DNA from 2 places in the Oceanicola sp. 502str15 genome. Region 1 is predicted to be linked to the other one. Evidence: riboswitches for the same ligand, from Rfam matches in the RefSeq annotation. Region 1 holds a riboswitch; the other holds the start of a gene.
The links. Region 1 has a riboswitch for thiamine pyrophosphate ahead of GTH22_RS19205 (Ykof family thiamine-binding protein). Riboswitches for the same ligand answer to the same signal wherever they lie in the genome.
Positions count from the first base shown of each region.

Region 2: it holds a riboswitch for thiamine pyrophosphate, as region 1 does, so the genes downstream of both, GTH22_RS16405 (thiamine ABC transporter substrate binding subunit) here and GTH22_RS19205 (Ykof family thiamine-binding protein) in region 1, are expected to answer to the same signal.

Region 1 covers NZ_WYDQ01000001.1:3,904,725-3,911,533, reverse strand. The annotation lists gene GTH22_RS19215 (ABC transporter ATP-binding protein) at 1-740, opposite strand, end outside; gene GTH22_RS19220 (ABC transporter substrate-binding protein) at 1-3, opposite strand, end outside; gene GTH22_RS19210 (ABC transporter permease) at 727-1,491, opposite strand; gene GTH22_RS19205 (Ykof family thiamine-binding protein) at 1,544-2,155, opposite strand; TPP riboswitch at 2,146-2,252, opposite strand; gene nadA (quinolinate synthase NadA) at 2,548-3,600, shown strand; gene GTH22_RS19195 (L-aspartate oxidase) at 3,602-5,179, shown strand; gene nadC (carboxylating nicotinate-nucleotide diphosphorylase) at 5,176-6,024, shown strand; gene GTH22_RS19185 (alpha-hydroxy acid oxidase) at 6,152-6,809, opposite strand, start outside.
Region 2 covers NZ_WYDQ01000001.1:3,332,087-3,338,895, reverse strand. The annotation lists gene GTH22_RS16420 (cytochrome c1) at 124-924, shown strand; gene GTH22_RS16415 (ATP-binding cassette domain-containing protein) at 1,024-1,716, opposite strand; gene GTH22_RS16410 (thiamine/thiamine pyrophosphate ABC transporter permease ThiP) at 1,703-3,250, opposite strand; gene GTH22_RS16405 (thiamine ABC transporter substrate binding subunit) at 3,226-4,200, opposite strand; TPP riboswitch at 4,239-4,351, opposite strand; gene GTH22_RS16400 (hypothetical protein) at 4,470-5,237, shown strand; gene aroC (chorismate synthase) at 5,598-6,701, shown strand; gene GTH22_RS16390 (hypothetical protein) at 6,764-6,809, shown strand, end outside.

The DNA of each region.
Region 1 (6,809 bases):
CATGGGGTGTCCTCCAGAAGCAGGGATTTGAGCAGCGACCGGGTCTCGGCCAGGCTGGCCTCGGTGCGGGCGCTGCGGGGCGTGGTGAGCGGGATGTCGGCCACGATCCGCCCCGGGCGGGCGGACATGACGAGCAGGCGGTCGGCCATCTGGGTGGCCTCGTAAAGATCATGCGTCACCATCAGCACGCCGCGCGGGCGCTCGGCGAGGCGGTCGCAGAGCCAGTCCTGCATCCGCAGGCGAGTGACGGCATCGAGGGCGGAGAAGGGTTCATCAAGCAGCAGAAAGCGGCTCTCCTGCACCATGGTGCGCAGGAAGGTGGCGCGCTGGCGCATTCCGCCGGAGAGCTGGTCAGGGAAGCTGGCCTCGTGCCCTGCAAGGCCGAAGGGCGCGAAGAGGGGCAGCACGCGGGCACGGGCGGCGCGGCGGGAAAGGCCGCCAAGCTCGAGGCCAAGAGCCGCGTTCTCTGCGATGGTGAGCCATGGAAAGAGCGTGTCTTGCTGGGGCTGGTAGGCCAGCGCCGGGTTTGGGGCCGCAAGCGGCGCGCCCGCAAGGCTGGCCCTGCCGGTGGCGGCGAGCTCGGCGGGCAGAACCCCGGCAAGCCACTTGATGATGGAGCTCTTGCCGCAGCCCGAGGGGCCGATCAGGCAGGTGATCGCGCCTTCCGAGAGGCCGAGCGTGGTCTCCTCCACCAGCAGGCTCTCGCCCGCCCGGATCGCCAGCCCCTCAACCCGCAGCATCGACAGCCCTCCGGTAGCGCCGCCCTGTGGCGCGGTCGATCAGGTGGAGCAGGCCCAGCAGCAGCAGGGTCAGCGTGGCCGAAAGCACCACGGCGGCCAGCACGAGGTCGGCGCGGAAGTTGTTCTTGGCGGTGAGGATGTAGATGCCGAGGCCCTGCCGAGCGCCGGCGTATTCGGCAAAGATCGTGGCGACGATGGCATAGGTGGCCGAGATCCGCAGACCGTTGAAGAAGTGAGGTCTAGCGACGGGCAGAGCTGCACGGCGGAAGACCTGCCCCCGCCCTGCCCCCATGGAGGCAAGCTGGTCGCGGTAGGCCTGCGGCACCCGGGCATATCCGGCCATGAGGCTGACCAGCACGGGAAAGAACGTGACGAGGATCACCAGCAGCACCTTGGGCAGCAACCCGAAGCCGAACCAGAGCACCATCAGCGGGGCCAGCGCGACGATGGGCACGGTCTGGCTGGCGACCAACAGCGGAAACAGCCCGCGCCGCAACCAAGGGATGAAGTGCAGCGCGACCGAGGTGGCGAAGGCGAAGCTGACCGAGAGGCTGAAGCCGAGCGCCGCCACGCCGAGGGTGGCCGCCGCGTGGCCCGCGAGCGCGGAGCGGTTGACCCAGAGGCCAAGCGCCACGTCGGACGGCGCGGGCAGGATCAGCGGAGAAACAGCAGCGAGCGTGCAGTAAATCTGCCATGCCGCGAGAAAGGCGGCAGCGAGGCACAGGCTTGGCAGGGCACGGGTGATCGGCATCGGAAGGGTCCGCAATAGGGGCTTGGGCGCGCCGCCCGAAGGCGGCAGCGGCTCAGCGCAGGCTGGGGCTGTTGGCCGAGGCGGTCAGGTCGATAGTGACATGCCCCTCCGCCGGACCGAACCGCAGGAAGGCCTGCCGGATCGTCTCGAAAACTGCCCCCGCATCACCGCGCAGCCGGGTGCAGAAGTTCTTGGACTTCAGGAAAGTGCCGGACTGCTTGAGAAAGTCGATGCAGCCATAGATCTCGTCCATATGCCGGTCCTGCCCGAGCACGTAGAGCGAGAATTGCACATCAATCCCCACGCCCTTTTCGGGTGCGGCCCTCACCGCTTCCAGCGCCAGCGCCTTGCGCTCGTCCAGCCCCAGCGACTGCGCCGTCACCAGCGCCTCGCAGTGGCAGGAGGGGTCATCCGGCTCGCCGGGGCAGCCGCGCGACAGGGTGACATGCATGGTCACATGCTCGGGCCGCCGGGCGGACTCGGAAAAGAGATCGCGGATCGCATCGAGCAGCGCTTCGGGCGCGCCGACCATGAGGGTCGACATATCGTCGGTCTCGATCCGCAGCTTGTCTTCGTAGGGGGAAAGGGCCTTGAGGCCGGTCATGATGACATCCACGAAATCGGACGTCATCGGATAGAGCGACACTTGCGCGCCAATGAACATGATATCCTCGCTCCGCTGGCATTACCCAGATCAGCTTTGAAGGGTTCACGCAGGCTTGCGCATCTCAGCCCCGACCGGAGCACCCCTGGTTGATGGCGCGAAGGTCGGGGAGCGGGGGGCGATTGTCAAGCGCTGGTCGTTCAGCCCTTCATCGGGGTGAGAAACGGCGCATTGGCGCTCCTCGGCGAAAGGCGGCGCCGGGACTGCTCGCGCTTTCTGTCGCCAGTCGGTCGCGGGATAATGTTAGCGTCGGACATCCGGATTCCGCCGCCGGGTTGAACTTGCCCTTGGGTCACACAACCCCTAGAACGCCGGCATCGCTCACTTGGCGCGCAGCCTCGCGCGTTTCCCGCCGCTCCGGCAGGCAGACCAGACCTGAGGAACACCAGCACTTGCTCGACCAGATCGCTTTGCGCGCCGAACTCGCCGATCACTACGATCTCGCCCCCTCCACCGAAATCGCCTCCGCCAATGCCGACCTCTACGCCCGAATGGAGCGCGTTGTGTCGCCGCCGGACTGGGCGATTTTCGCGCCCTATGTCGCGGCGATCAACCGGCTGAAGAAGGAGCGCGACGCGGTCATCCTCGCGCACAACTACATGACGCCCGAGATCTACCACGGCATCGCCGACGTTGTAGGCGACAGCCTGCAACTGGCGATCGAGGCGACCAAGGTCGAGGCGCAGGTGATCGTGCAATGCGGCGTGCATTTCATGGCCGAAACCTCGAAAATCCTGAACCCCGCCAAAACGGTTCTGATACCCGACATGGAGGCCGGCTGCTCGCTGGCCGAAAGCATCACCGCCGAGGGCATCGCCGAGATGCGCCGCCAGTATCCCGGCGCGCCGGTGGTGAGCTACGTCAACACCACCGCCGAGGTGAAGGCGGCCTCCGATATCTGCTGCACCTCCTCCAACGCTGCGCAGATCGTGGCGGCGCAGGAGAGCGATACGGTAATCATGACGCCCGACAAATACCTCGCGCAAAACGTGGCGAAGCAGGTGCCGCAAAAACGGGTCGTCTGGTGGGACGGGGCCTGCATCGTGCATGAGCGCTTCACGGCGCAGGACCTGCGCGATTTCCGCAGCTACAGCCCCGACACCCGCATCATCGCCCACCCCGAATGCCCGCCCGACGTGGTGGCCGAGGCGGATTTCTCCGGCTCGACCAGCGGCATAATCGACTATGTCACCCGCGAGCGCCCCGGCAAGGCCATGCTGGTGACAGAATGCTCGATGGCCTCGAACATCTCCGACGCGCTGCCCGAGGTCGATTTCGTCGGCCCTTGCAACATGTGCCCCTACATGAAGAAGATCACGCTCGAGAAGGTGCTCTGGTCGCTGCACAGCATGGAGGGCGCGGTGGAGGTCGACGAGGCCGTGGCCGCCAGGGCGCGGGTGGCCGTGCAACGGATGATCGACCTCTCCGCCCGGCTGGCCGGTTGAGGTGAGCGCCCCAATCGAAACGTCCCGCGTCATCATCGTCGGAGCGGGGCTGGCGGCGCAATATGCCGCGCTGAAGCTGGCCCCGCGTCCGGTGCTGGTGATCTCGCCCGAACCGCTCGGCACCGGCGCCTCCTCGGCATGGGCGCAGGGCGGCGTGGCGGCGGCGATGGACCCGGCGGACAGCGCCGAAGCCCATGCGCGCGATACCGTGAGCGCGGGCGCAGGCACGGTCGATGCGGGCGTGGCAGAGGCCGTCACCAAGGAGGCGCGCGACCATATCCTCGATCTGACCGGGCTGGGCACACCCTTTGACCGCACCGAAGACGGCTCCTACGTGATGTCGCGCGAAGCAGCGCATAGTTTTGCCCGCGTCGTCCGGGTGCGCGGCGATCAGGCCGGGGCCGAGATCATGCGCGCCCTCACCGCTCAGTTGCGCGAGGCAGCGCATGTGCAGGTGCTCGAAGGGGTCATGGCCACGGCGCTCGAAGTATCCGAAGGGCGCGTCACCGGCGTCGCCGTGGCCCGCTGCAACGCGGGGCTCAGCGCAAGTGTCGTGCTGCGCGGGGCGGCGGTGCTTCTAGCGGGCGGCGGCTCGGGCGGGCTCTATGCGCTCACCACCAACCCGCCGCGCATTCGCGGGCAGGTCATCGGCATGGCGGCCCGCGCCGGGGCGCAGATTGCGGATGCCGAGTTCGTGCAGTTTCATCCCACGGCCATCGCCTGCGGCATCGACCCGGCCCCACTGGCAACTGAGGCGCTGCGCGGCGACGGGGCAGTGCTGATCAATCGGCACGGCACACGCTTCATGCTGGACGCACACCCCGACGCCGAACTTGCCCCGCGCGACATCGTGGCCCGCGCCGTCTATGCCCAAACGCAGGCCGGATTGGCCCCCGCGCTCGACACCCGCGCCGCGATTGGCGCGGCGATCCTCACCGATTTCCCTGCCGTGGCCGCCGCCTGCCAGAAGGCCGGACTCGACCCGGTGACGCAGCCCATCCCGGTGGCTGCCGCCGCGCATTACCACATGGGCGGGGTCGCCACCGATGGCTCCGGCCAAAGCAGCCTGCCCGGCCTCTGGGCCTGCGGCGAGGTGGCCTCGACCGGGCTGCACGGCGCAAACCGGCTGGCCTCGAACGGGTTGCTGGAGGCGCTGGTCTATGGTCGCCGCTGTGCACAGGCCATCGACGCCGCCCTTCCGGCCCCGGCGCCGGCGCAGGAAGTCCGCCTGCCCCAACTTGCCCCGACAGAGCCGCCCGATGCGACGCTGGTGGCAGAGCTTCGGCAAGCCATGACAGACGGGGCCGGCGTGATCCGCACCGCCGAGGGCCTCACCCGGACGCTCGCCAGCATCGCCCGCATCGAAGCCGCGCAGCCCGGGTGCGAGGCGCTGGCCAACATGACGGCCACCGCCACGCTGATTGCCGCCGCCGCGCTGGCACGCCGCGAAAGCCGGGGCGCGCATTTCCGCTCGGACTATCCGGAGGCTGTGGGCGAAACGGGCCAACGCTCCCGCATGACGCTCGCCGAAGGCCTCGTCATCCGCGCTGCCGCCACGACCAGAGAGGAACCTGCATGACCCAAAGCCCCCTGCCCGATCTGATCCTCGAACCGCTGGTCCGCGCCGCCCTGATGGAAGATCTCGGCACCTACGGCGACATCACCACTCGCACCGTCATCCCGCCCGGCACGGTCTATGCCGCGCGGCTCAACGCCCGCGAGGCCGGGGTTGTCTCGGGGCTGCAAATTGCCGCGCTGGCCTTCCGGCTGGTCGACCCCACGCTGAAGATCACCGCGCTCAAGGCGGATGGCGATGCCATCGCACCGGGCGACCTGCTGATGGAAGTGACCGGCGACGCCGCCTCGATCCTCTCGGGCGAACGGGTGGCGCTCAACTTCGCCGGGCGGATGTCGGGGATCGCCACGCTGACCGCCGCCTTCGTGGCACAGACGCAGGGCACGAAAACCCGCGTGACCTGCACCCGCAAGACCACCCCGGGGCTTCGCCTTGTCGAAAAACAGGCCGTGCTGCACGGCGGTGGCTTCAACCACCGCTTCAGCCTGTCGGACGCGATCCTGATCAAAGACAACCATATCGCCGCCGCCGGGGGCATCCGCCCGGTGCTTCAGGCGGTGAAGGCACGGGCCTCGCATATGATGCGCTGCGAGATCGAGGTGGACCGGCTGGAGCAACTCGCTGAAGTGCTCGACGAAGGCGGTGCCGCCGTGGTGCTGCTGGACAACATGAACACAGAGGAGCTTGCGCAGGCTGTAGAGATGGCCGCGGGGCGCGTGGTGCTGGAAGCCTCGGGCAACATGCGGCTCGAGCGGATCGCGGAGGTCGCGGCGACGGGGGTGGATTACATTTCGTCCGGCGCGCTGACCCATTCGGCCAAGGTGCTGGACCTCGGGCTGGATTTTTGAAGGCGCGGGAGGTTCGGCCCGATCTGCACCTGCTGCATGACGTGCCCCAAAGGTTCACTCGATACGGCGGAGCTTGGCAGCGGTGATCTGTTTGGAAGACGGGGCTATGCGGAATTGCTGATCCGGGTCAGCGGGCGGGGGTGAAGCGTTCCAGTGCAAGGAGGTCTGGGGAGAGGCCTTCGAGGCCCAGAACGCCCAGCATTCCGAGGTCGGCGCGAAGCTGCACACGCAGGAGGTCGATGGCATGGGCCATGCCGGCCTGGCCGGCCACGGCGGCGGCGTAATTCATCGGGCGGCCGATGAAGGTGAATCCGGCACCGAGCGCCATAGCCTTCAGGATATCGGTGCCGCGAAGGATGCCGCCGTCGATCATCACCGCCATATCGCCCGCCCGTTCCAGGACGGCGGTGAGCACACGGAGGGGGGCCACTGCGCCATCGAGCTGGCGGCCGCCGTGGTTGGAGAGGATCACGCCCTCGGCACCGAGCGCCCAGGCGAGGGCGACATCATCGGGGTGGAGGATGCCTTTCAGAACGAGGCGGCCTTTCCAGAGTTTGCGGACCTCAGTGAGCAGATCCCAGTTCAGGAACTCCCGTCCCGAGAAATCCCGCACCGCCTGCCGCGAAAGCAGCGGGGCACCGCGCCCCGCCGTCGCGTTCTCAAAATGCGGGGCGCCGTGCTGCGCATAGGTGCGCAGGAAGGTGCCGAGCGCCCAGCGCGGGTGGGTCAGGCCCTGCCAGAGGAGGGCGAGATTGGGGCGGATGGGGGTGCGGTAGCCGGAGCGC
Region 2 (6,809 bases), 570 kb from region 1:
CCTGCCGAAGAAGCCGAAGCTCCCGCCGAGGAAGCTGCCGAAGAAACTCCGGCAGAAGCCGCCGAAGCCACCGGTGAAGAGGCGCCCGAAGAAGCCGAAATGGCCGAGGACGCAGATCACGCCATGGCCGAACACGGCGAGGAAGAGCACGCCGATGCGGCCCACGCCACCGGCCACACCGAAGACTTCGCCTTCTCCTTCGAGGGCCCCTTCGGCAAGTACGACCAGAACCAGCTGCAGCGCGGGTTGAAGATCTACACCGAGATCTGCTCCGCCTGTCACGGTCTGCGCTACGTCTCCTTCCGCTCCATGGCCGAAGACGGCGGGCTCGGCTACTCCGACGACCAGGTTCGCGCCTACGCCTCCGAGTTCCCGATCCTCGACGAAGACAACAACCGCCAGTTCTACGACGCTGCGCTGGGCGAATTCCGCACGCCGCTCCCGTCCGACAACTTCCCGGCCAACATGACGGCAAATGCCCCCGACCTCAGCCTGATGGCCAAGGCCCGCGCCGGTTTCCACGGTCCCTACGGCACCGGCATGAACCAGCTCTTCAAGGGCATGGGCGGCGCCGAGTACATCGCCTCTCTGATGACCGGCTACACCGGCGAAGAGAAAACCGAGTACGGCTCCACCTTCTACGGCAACACCGCCTTCCCCGGCGGCTGGATCAGCATGGCCCCCCCGCTCGCGGGCGAGGATGTCGAGTTCGATGACGGCCACGCCAACGACCTGCATCACGAGGCCGAAGACATCGCCGCCTTCCTGATGTGGACGGCAGAGCCCAAGATGATGCAGCGCAAGGAAACCGGCTTCCTCATCGTCGGCTTCCTGATCTTCCTGTCGGTGCTGCTCTACCTCACCAACAAGCGCCTCTGGGCCCCGCACAAGGCACGGGCCAAGGAGCTGAACGCCAAGAGCTGATCCGGCTCACCTGGTAACAGAACAAAAGGCGCGGACCTCACGGTTCGCGCCTTTTTCGTTGGCTCCAGGCTCCCGTCGGGTGGGTAAAATCCGCCGCCCCTACCCCAGATAGGCCCGCAAGGCCTCCGGCGGATCGTCCAGCAGCGGCCCGGTCGCCACCGGGGCCTCCGCCCGGCCCCCTGCCACCACCACCACCTGCGCCGCGAAGGCCCGCGCATCTTCCGGGTCGTGTGTGACCATCAGCACCGTGGCCCCGCTCTCCTCCGCGATCTCCGCGACCAGCGCCAGCATCTCGCGCTTCAGCGCCGGTCCGAGCGCCGCAAAGGGCTCGTCCAGCAGCAGCACCGGCCGCTGCCGCAGCAGCACCCGCGCCAGCGCCACCCGGCTGCGCTGCCCACCGCTGAGTTCGCGCGGCATCCGCCCGCCCATGCCACCCAGCCCGACCCGCTCCAGCGCCGCCTCGACCTGCCCCCTGTCCTCCGCCGTGAGCCGTAGATCCGTCCGCAGCCCGAGGCCCACGTTTCGCTCGGTGCTCAGGTGGCCAAACAGGTTCTCCTCCTGAAACAGCACGCTCACCGGCCGCGCGCCCGGCGCCAGCCCGTCGAGGTCACGCCCCGCCCAGGCAATCCGTCCGGCGCTGACCTCCACAAACCCGGCAATCCCCATCAGCAGCGTCGACTTGCCCGCCCCCGACGGCCCGATCACCGCAACCCGCGCGCCCGGCTCCACCTGCCAGTCGGCCCGCAACGCAAAGTCACCCTGCTCCAGCAGCAGCCCCTCAAGCGCCAGCATCGGCCCGCCCTCCCCTGTCAAATGCCCAGAACAGCGTCAGCGACAGCGCCAGAAGGAGCAACGCCGCCCCCGCAGCCTGCTCGATCCGGTAGGACGCCATCAGCCGGTAGAGCTGCAACGGCAGCGTCGCCGTGTCGCCATCGGCAAACATCGCGATCACCCCGAGGTCGCCCATCGACAGCGCCGCCGCCAGCCCGAGCGAAAATCCGATCGGGCGGCGCAGGGCAGGCAGCGTCACCAGCCGCAACCGGGCAAACCCGCCCATGCCGAGGCTGTCGGCCAGCCGCCCCTTGCCCGCCCGCATCTCCGCCGCCGCAGGCACCAGCACCGCGAGGGCAAAGGGCAGGGCCAGCACCGCGTTCACCACCGCCGTTACCAGCAGGGCAATCTCGTCAGGCCGCACCCAGCGGTAGCTGACGATGAACAGCCCGGTGCCGATCACCAGCGGCGAAGCCGCCAGCGGCAGCACCCCCACGAGCTGCACCCAAAGCCCCCGCCGCGCCGCTAGGGCCATCGGCAGGGTCAGCGCAAGGCACAGCGCCGCCGAGCCCAGCGCCACCGCCACCGAGCGCCCCGCCGCCGCCCAGACCGTGCCGGGCATCTCGAACAGCCCCGCCACCCCCTTCAGCGCAACCGCGCAGAGCGGGGCCAGCAGGAACAGCGCCGCCAGCGCCACGCAGAGCGCGTCCTGCACCCGCAGCCACCCGCCGCCATCCCAGCGCCGTACCGTGCCGCCCAGCCCGCCCGCAAACACCGCAGGCCGCGCCAGCCCCCAGGCCAGCGCCGCCGCCGTGCCCGCAAGGGCAAATTGCACCAGCCCCAGCACCGAGGCGGCGCCAAGGTCGTATTCGAATCGAAACGCCTGATAGATCGCCAGCTCCACCGTCGTCGCCCCCGGCCCGCCGCCCAGCGCCAGCGCCACGGCAAAGCTCGTCAGGCAGAGCGCAAAGATCAGCAGCCACGCGCCCGGCAGCACGCCCCGCAGCATCGGCCATTCAAGCCCGCGCTGCACCGCGCCCGGCCCCATGCCGAGCGAGGCCGCGAGCCGAAACCGTTCGGCCGGGATCGCCAGCCACCCCTGCAACACCAGCCGCACCGCCAGCGGCAGGTTGAAGAACACATGCGCCAGAATCACCCCCTGCGCACCGTAGAGGCTCACCTCCGGCAGCCCCAGCGCCCGCAGGCTGGCGTTGATCGCGCCCGAGCGCCCGAACACGGCGACAAGCCCCAGCACGGCAACGATGGTCGGAAGGATGAAGGGGGCGCCCATCAAGGTGATCACCGCCCCCCGCCCGTAAAAGCTCCGTCGCGCAAGCGCCCGCGCGACCGGTATCGCCAGCACAACGCTCAGCGTGGCCGAAACAACGGCCTGCCAGAGCGTGAACCACAGCGCATCCCGCGCCGCCGCACTCACCCCGGCAAACCCTTCGGCCCGCAAGGCAACAGCCACCAGCGTCCCCAGCGTCAGCGCCAGAACCAGCGCCGCCGCGAGGGCTGCAAGGCTGCGTGCTACTGGCTCAGACCTTGCCGCCACGTCTCGATCGCGTCCGCTTTCAGCGCTTCGGCCTCCTCCGCGCTCACGTAAACCGCGGTCGCCGGCACCGGCAGGTTGCGGAAGACCTCGGGCAGCTTTTCCGGGTCCAGCTTGGCCGGAAAGCTCCAGTTGCCCTCCGGAATCGCCTGCTGGAACCCGTCGCTGAGGATGAAATCCATGAACCCCTGCGCCAGCTCCGGCTGGTCACTCGAGGCCAGCTTGGCCGCCAGTTCCACGTAAAGGTAGTTCCCCTCCTCGAAGATCGCCGCCTTCTTGCTCTCATCGCCCTCGGCCATGATGTGATAGGCGGGCGAGGTGGTGTAGCTCAGCACCATGTCGGCCTCGCCCTCGGTGAACAGCCCGTAGGCCTCGCTCCAGCCCTTGGTGACGGTCAGGATCTTCGGCGCAAGCCGTTCCCAGGCCTCGCCCGCCTTGTCGCCATAAAGCGCCTCGACCCACATCACCAGCGCCAGCCCGGCCGCCGAGGCGCGCGGGTCCTGAATCACGATCCGCGTGTCGTCGGGCAGCGCCAGCAGCGCCTCGAAGCTGGTCGGCGGGTTTTCCGTCCGCTCGTCGTAGATGAAGGCGAGATGGCTCCAATCGAACGGCAGGAAGGTATCGTCTTCCCACGAAACCGGCATGGTCAGAGACGAAACATCCTGCCCATGCGGCGCAAACAGCCCGCTCGCTCCGGCGCGGGCAATCTCGTCCTGGCTCAGGCCGATGGCCACATCGGCCTCGCTGCGCTCGCCTTCCAGCAGGATGCGCGGCAGCACGTCGCCGGTGACGAACTCCAGCTCGCAGCCGCATTCGGCCTCGTAGGCGGCCTGGATCGCGGGGCCGGGGCCCCATTCGCTGGCGAAGTAGTCGGGGGCGTATACCGTCAGGGTCTCTGCAGCCGCCGTGCTGGCGACAAGTGCAAATCCCGCGGCGATGAGGGGGGCTTTCATGGGTGGTCCTCCATTGCATGCGGGCGGAGCGGGCAATCGAGGTGTCTCGAAACCTTCCCTCCGCCGGTTCTAGCCGGTTCAGGTTCGACGGGTTCGCAGGCACTCACTGCCGCATCTCAGCCCACTTGCGCAGGCACCCCGAGGTGAAGCGCAGCATAGAGGGCAAGTTCGCCTTGGCAAGGAGGTCACACATGCCGCGCTGCGGCGGGCGGGATCTTTCCTTTCTGCCGGCTCATCCTAGTCTCTGTGCAACGCCCAAGGAAACCAACATGCTACGCACATTCGCCCTCTCCCTCGCCCTGCTCCTCCCCCTCCCCGCGCTCGCCCAGCAATCTGACGGGCTGCAATCCTTCGGTCTCTCGATCGAAGGCGGCGGCCACCCCTCCGGCTCCTACTATGGCCTGATGGCCGAGGCCCGCGCGGGCTACGATCTGAGCTGGGGCGATGTCACCGTCGATCTCACCCTCGGCACCGCCGACGCCGGCTCCAACAGCCTCACCACCGCTGGCGCGCTGGTCCATGTCAGCGCCCGGCCCTACGACTGGCTCGCCGTCGGCCCCTACGCCTGGCTCGGCAGCCAGGGCGAAGGGCCCGCGGCCTATGGCTTCGGTGTCGAGGCCGCGGTGATGACCGGCGCCGGCTGGGGCGGCGAACTCTGGTTCGGCGAAACCTTCGGCGGCGTGCTGGGCGAGGGCACCTATGCCACCAACAAGGGCCTGCGCGTGCGCTACGACCGGGGCGGCAAGTTCTCCGGCTACGGCGAACTCTCCAAGGACACCGCCAACCTCACCGCCGGCGACCAGGACTTCTACCGCCTTGCCCTCGGCTTCAGCACCTGGCTCGACCTACCGGGCAGCAGCGGCACCGACCGCGCGGTCAAGCTCTCCGTCGCCGCCGGTCAACACCACTTCGACCTGCTGAATGAACGTGACAACTGGGTCTCCGTCGGCTTCAGCATCCCGCTCAAACCCACCACCGGCAGCCGCCCCGAGTTCTCCTCGCGGCGCGGGGTCACCCATTACCTCCCGATGCCCTGACAAATCCGAAACGCGTTAACGTAACGTCACCGTTTTGCAACATTCTGTGCCCCGCGCATGGATCGGTGCAATTTCGGCAATAATCCGCCGCGGGCCCGTGCTATGTCATCTGCCATACGAAGGCGCTCCAAGCGCCTCGCCAAGACCAGTGTGGTTACGTGCACCCCCCATCGTTTCGGGGACTCGTTGCTGAACTGAATCGGCAGGAGCTCGAGAACCCCCCCTTGTACCACCGGGGGCCTCTGAAAGAGCTGGGCGGTGGTACTGTCGTCATCGATAGTCTCGAGTTCCTGCCGATTTGTTTCTCCTTGGCACCGGGCCGCGCCTTGGGTAACTCCTTGCCTCCAAAGGAGCCCGCGCATGAGCCTCAACACCTTCGGTCACCTCTTCCGCGTCACCACCTGGGGCGAAAGCCACGGCCCCGCCCTCGGCTGCACCGTCGATGGCTGCCCTCCGGGCATTCCGGTCACGGCAGAGCAGATCCAGGTCTGGCTCGACAAGCGCAAGCCCGGTCAGAACAAGTACACCACCCAACGCCGCGAGGCCGATGAGGTCGAGATCCTCTCGGGCGTGTTCGAAGGCGTCACCACTGGCACCCCGGTGCAGCTGATGATCCGCAACACCGACCAGCGGTCCAAGGACTATGGCGACATCGCCGAAAAGTTCCGCCCCGGCCATGCCGACATCACCTATTGGCAGAAGTACGGAATCAGAGACTATCGCGGCGGCGGACGCTCCTCCGCCCGCGAAACCGCCGCCCGTGTGGCCGCAGGCGGGCTGGCCCGCAACGCGCTGGCCAAGCTGGTGCCGGGCCTCTCGATCAAGGGCTTCATGGTGAGCATGGGCGAACGCAGCGCCGACCCGGCCCGCTACGACATGGCCGAGATCGACAATAACCCCTTCTGGACCCCCGATGCCCAGGCCGCCGAAGACTGGGCGCTCTACCTCGACGAGCTGCGCAAATCCGGCAACTCGGTGGGCGCCGTCATCGAAGTGGTCGCCACCGGCGCCCCCGCGGGCCTCGGCGCCCCGGTCTACGGCAAGCTCGACACCGACCTTGCCGCCGCCATGATGAGCATCAACGCCGTGAAAGGCGTCGAGATCGGCGACGGTTTCGCCGCCGCCCGCCTCACCGGCGAGGCCAATGCCGACGAAATCTCCATGAGCCAGGGCGGCCCGGTCTATTCGTCCAACCACGCGGGCGGCATCCTCGGCGGCATCTCCACCGGGCAGGATCTGGTGGTACGCTTCGCCGTCAAGCCGACCTCCTCCATCCTCAAGCCCCGCAAGACCATCACCAAGTCGGGCGAGGAAACCGAGATCATCACCAAGGGCCGCCACGATCCCTGCGTCGGCATCCGCGCCGTTCCGGTGGGCGAGGCGATGATGGCCTGCGTGCTTCTTGACCACATCCTGCTGCATCGCGGGCAGGTGGGCGAAGGACTTCCCGGCCGCATCGGCTAACCCTTCCCCAAGGGCCACAAAACATGCAGTCTGCGTTCCATTAACCAAATGGGACTTTAAGCATGACCGACTTTTCCTTCGGCACATCCATGACCCTGATGCGCCGCA